DNA from 2 places in the Sphaerisporangium sp. B11E5 genome. Region 1 is predicted to be linked to the other one. Evidence: predicted binding sites of a transcription regulator. Region 1 holds the regulator's gene; the other holds the start of a gene.
What was found. The regulator LexA, encoded in region 1, represses DNA repair genes until DNA is damaged. The targets are predictions, from matches to a motif close to TCGAACANNTGTTCGA.

Region 1 (2,467 bases):
AGGTCATCAACCAGGGCAAGGCGATGTCCAAGTCGCTGGGCAACGGCGTCGACCTGGGCGAGCAGATCGACAACTTCGGTGTGGACGCCGTGCGGCTGACCATGGTGTTCGCCGGCCCGCCCGAGGACGACATCGACTGGGCGGACGTCTCGGCCGCGGCGTCGCAGAAGTTCCTGAGCCGGGCGTTCCGCGTGATGGCCGAGGCCGGCGCCGCGTCCGCGCCCGGGGCCGACTTCTCGACGGGCGACGCCGAGCTGCGCAAGGTCACCCACCGCACCATCGACGAGGTGACCCGCCTGGTCGAGGCGCACAAGTTCAACGTGGCGGTCGCCCGCACCATGGAGCTGACCACCGCCGCGCGCCGCGCCATCGACACCGGCCCCGGTGCCGCCGACCCGGCGGTCCGCGAGGCCGCCGAGACCCTGGCGGTGCTGCTGTCCCTGGTCGCCCCGTACTGCGCCGAGGGGGGCTGGGAGCGCCTGGGCCACGGCCCGACCGTCGCGCACGCCGGCTGGCCGACGGCCGACCCTGCCCTGCTGGTGCAGGAGTCCGTCACCTGCGTCGTGCAGGTCGCCGGCAAGGTCCGCGACCGCCTGGAGGTCTCTCCGGACATCTCCGGCGCCGCGCTGGAGGAGCTGGCCCTGGCCTCGGAGAAGGTGCGGACGTACCTGGACGGCGCCCCCCGCAAGGTGATCGTGCGGGCGCCGAAGCTGGTGAACATCGTCCCCTGACGCGGTGCGAAGACACCCGAAGAGCCGGGTCAGCGATCGCTGACCCGGCACCTGGCGGCCGGACGGGACGGGGTCAGAGCTTGCGCAGGACGGCGGTGACCTTGCCGAGGATGGTGGCCTCGTCGCCGGGGATGGGGTCGTAGACGGGGTTCTGCGGCACCAGCCAGACGTGGCCGTCCTTGCGCTTGAAGGTCTTCACGGTGGCCTCGCCGTCGATCATGGCGGCGACGATGTCGCCGTTGTCGGCGACCGGCTGCTGGCGCACCACGACCCAGTCGCCGTCCGCGATGGCGGCCTCGATCATGGAGTCGCCGGCGACCTGGAGCAGGAACAGCGTGCCCTCGCCCACGAGCTGCTTGGGCAGCGCGAAGACGTCCTCGACGCGCTCCTCGGCCAGGATGGGGCCACCGGCGGCGATGCGGCCGACCAGCGGGACGAACGCCGCGGTGGGCCTGCTGACCAGCGACTCCTCCTCGCCGTCCACAGGGTCCACCCAGAGGGCGGGCTCACCGGGCAGGCGGACCTCCAGGGCACGCGGCCGGTGGGGGTCGCGGCGGAGGTATCCCTTGCGCTGGAGCGCGGTGAGCTGGTGGGACACGCTGGAGGTGCTGGTCAGCTGGACGGCCTCGCCGATCTCGCGCATGGACGGCGGATAGCCCCGCTGCTGCACCGAGTCGCGGATCACCTCAAGGATCTTGCGCTGCCTCGGGGTGAGCCCGAGCTCGTCACGCCTTCGCACCGCCAGATCACTGGCGACCGCGCCGGTCTCGCCCTGCTCGCTCATGAACTCCTCCTCACCGGGCGCCGGTGAGGCGCTCGGTCCGTGGCGCCCGCCCAGCCCGGCCGCCGGTGTGCCTGCCATGCCTGCATGCCGCCCACACGGCGACAATAGCTCCGTTCAAGATCGTCATCAAACACATGTTCGAGAATCATGCCCCTGAGCGGGCATTATCGTGTCCGCCATCGTACGGGAGTTCGATCGCTCTCGTGTTCGACTTCTGCGATCTTATGCCTGGCGGGTGTCGAAGTCGATCACACGCGGCGCCCCTCCGTAAGGTTCTGCACCGGTGCGGAGCGGCTTCCGGCGGCGTACGGGTGGTGCCTTGTGGGGCAAGGGGTGCCACTGGGGCACAGTGGTGCGACACGCCGCTCCTGATGCCGTTGTCGCTGATGGGCGGGGTGGTCCGGGCGTAGGGGTCGCTTCGACTTGCGTTCATGCTGCGGCACTCCTACGGTTGGACCACAACATCTAGTAGTTACACCGATGTGGTTCACCATAGGTTGTGTTTCCGTCGGCGCACCGGGTAGTCACCGGAATGTGCGCCGGCCTGTTCCGCGTGGGCGGGGGAGGTGGCACGTGCACTGTCCGTTCTGTCGTCATCCGGACACCCGGGTCATCGACAGCCGTTCCACCGAGGACGGCGCGGCGATCCGCCGCCGGCGCACCTGCCCCGAGTGCGGACGCCGGTTCACCACGCAGGAGACGGTGCTGCTGATGGTCAGCAAGCGCAGCGGGGTGACCGAGGCGTTCTCCCGGGACAAGGTGATCGCCGGAGTGCGGCGGGCCTGCCAGGGCAGGCCGGTCAGCGAGGACTCCCTGGCCCAGCTCGGCCAGCGGGTCGAGGAGAGCATCCGGGCCACCGGGACGGCCGAGATCCCGGCCCACCAGGTGGGCCTCGCCATCCTCGGGCCGCTGCGCGACCTGGACGAGGTGGCGTACCTGCGGTTCGCCTCGG
Region 2 (2,467 bases), on a different contig from region 1:
GCAGGTCGGCGAACGTCTGCGGGCAGTTCTCCACCTTCTTGGCGTCGCAGCCGATGGAGATGTAGCCGCCGTAGTCGTTGTACCAGGCGCCGTTCGCGTCCTTCTGGCCCTCGGGGATCTTGTCCCAGCTCTGCACCTTGTACGGCGCGAACAGGCCCTCGGCGGCGCCGCTCAGCGCGAAGGCGGTCCCCAGGTCGAGGACGTCGGGGGCGCGGTCCTGGCCCTTGCGGGTCTTGACGGCGTTGATCTCGTCCTGGCTGGACCCGTCGGGGTTCTCACTGTTGACCTTGATGCCATATTTCGTGGAGAACGCCGAGATGATTTCGCCATAGTTGGCCCAGTTCGGCGGAAGGGCGATGACGTTGAGCTGCCCCTCCTTCTTGGCCGCTTCGACCAGTTTGTCCATGCCGCCGAAGTCGGCCGCCGAGGTGGCGGTCCTGCCCGCGCTCGCGGCGGAGTCACCGCCGGAGCCGGCGGTCGGCGCGGCGCCACAGGCGGCGCCAAGAGAAGCGGCGACGGTAAGGACGGCCGCCAGGCCGGCCATACGCGTACGAGAAGAATGCACGTTTAGCTCCCGCTATCAGAGGTGTGAGGGGAAGCTACGCCGTCTCGGACAATAAACAGTGACTTGTCCGCTGCGTCCGGGTGTAGTGGTGTGAACGAACAATGATGTGATCGTCACGGTCAAGTCCACACGATCACCAGGCACGTCGCGCGACACGCCCGGCTCGTATGGATTTGCCGTATGGCCGCTGGGAACGTATGTTCGAACCAGCACCGCCCGTCTTCCCCCGGGTGCTCCACAGTTCCAAGGACCCAGGGAGAAGATCCGCCTTGAGCAGAATCTACGGCGATCCCATCGAGGTGTGGACGCGGGAGGATGAGCCTGCCCGCTTCGTCTGGCGGGATCGGCTGTACGTCGTGCGCCGCGTGCTCGACCACTGGGTGACCTCCCGCGAATGGTGGAAGATCGCCGAGAGCGACCCGGGCGAGCGGCGTTTCTGGCGGGTCGAGGCCAGCCCCGGCGGCCAGGCCGGCACCTACGAGCTGCGCTACGACACCGCGAGCGAAGGCTGGCTGCTGCTGAGGGCGTGGGACTGATGTTCGCCCACCTGCACGTCGCCTCCGCGTACTCGCTGCGGTACGGCTCGGCGTTCCCCGACGCCCTGGTGGCCCGCGCGGCCGAGCGCGGCATGGACGTGCTCGCGCTGACCGACCGCGACGGCATGTACGGCACGGTCAAGCACGTCCAGGCGTGCGCCGCGGCGGGCGTCGCCCCCATAGTGGGCGTCGACTTCGCGCTGGACCGCCCCGGCGACGACGCCTGCCGGGTCACCGTGCTCGCCCGGTCGGACGGCTGGGCACACCTGTGCCGCCTCACCACCGAGGCCCACCAGGCGGGGGAGCGCGGCGAGCCGTACGTGACCCGTGCCATGATCGCCCGGCACGCCGCCGGGCTGGTGGTGCTGCTCGGGCCGAGGTCCGACACCGGGCAGGCGGTCGCCGTGCGCCACGACCAGCGGGCCCGCGACCTGCTCGCGGCGTGGCGGGCCGCCGTCCCCGGCGTCGTGGTGGAGGTGGTCGACCACTACGGGCAGCGGGACATGGGGGTCGCGCGCCGCATGCTGGCCCTGGCCAAGGTGGCCGGCGTGCCGGCCGTGCTGACCAACGCGGTGCGCCACCTGGACCCCGGCGACTACCGGGTGGGCGACGTGCTGGACGCGGCGCGCAAGCTCGTGCCGCTGCACCCCCGCCATCTGGAGCACTCCGCCGCGCACGCCTACCTCAAGGACGGCAGGGAGATGGCGCTGATGGCGTCGCGCCTCTGCGGCGACGCCGGAGGGGAACTGCTCGCCGCCACCCGCCGGGTCGCCGAGCGTTGCGTGCTCGACCCGCTGGAGGTCCTCGCGCTGGTCGGCGACCCGCAGCGGCTGCACCTTCCCGAGGTGGACGGCGATCCCGTGCCGCTGTTGCGCCGCCGCTGCGAGGAGGGCCTGCTCCACCGCGGCATGGAACGCTCCAGCGAGGCCCGCCGGCGCCTGGAGGACGAGCTGGCCGTCATCGAGCGCAAGCGGCTGTCGGGGTACTTCATCGTCGTCGCCGGCATCACCGACATGATCCGCGAGATGGGGGTGCGCTGCGCCATCCGCGGCTCCGGCGCCGGCAGTCTCGTCACCCACCTGCTGCGCATCGGCGAGGTCAACCCCCTCGACCACGGCCTGCTCATGGAGCGTTTCCTGTGCGACAGCCGCAGGGGCCTGCCGGACATCGACGTGGACGTGGAGTCCGCGCGGCGCCTGGACTGCTACCGCGCCATCCTCGGCCGGTACGGCGAGAGCCGCGTCGCCTGCGTGTCCATGATGGAGACCTACCGCGCCCGCAGCGCCATCCGCGACGTCGGCGCCGCCATGGGCCTGCCGCCGCACGAGATCGACGCCATCGCCAAGGCGTTCCCGCACGTGCGGGC

Region 2: a site for LexA is predicted at 755-770, ahead of ABGB17_RS22965 (DUF6504 family protein). Genes of this name have one in related genera too.

The regions. Positions count from the first base shown of each region.
Region 1 covers NZ_JBDPMD010000049.1:25,576-28,042, reverse strand. The annotation lists gene leuS (leucine--tRNA ligase) at 1-731, shown strand, start outside; gene lexA (transcriptional repressor LexA) at 805-1,515, opposite strand; gene nrdR (transcriptional regulator NrdR) at 2,089-2,467, shown strand, end outside.
Region 2 covers NZ_JBDPMD010000027.1:4,345-6,811, forward strand. The annotation lists gene ABGB17_RS22960 (ABC transporter substrate-binding protein) at 1-544, opposite strand, end outside; gene ABGB17_RS22965 (DUF6504 family protein) at 835-1,101, shown strand; gene dnaE (DNA polymerase III subunit alpha) at 1,101-2,467, shown strand, end outside.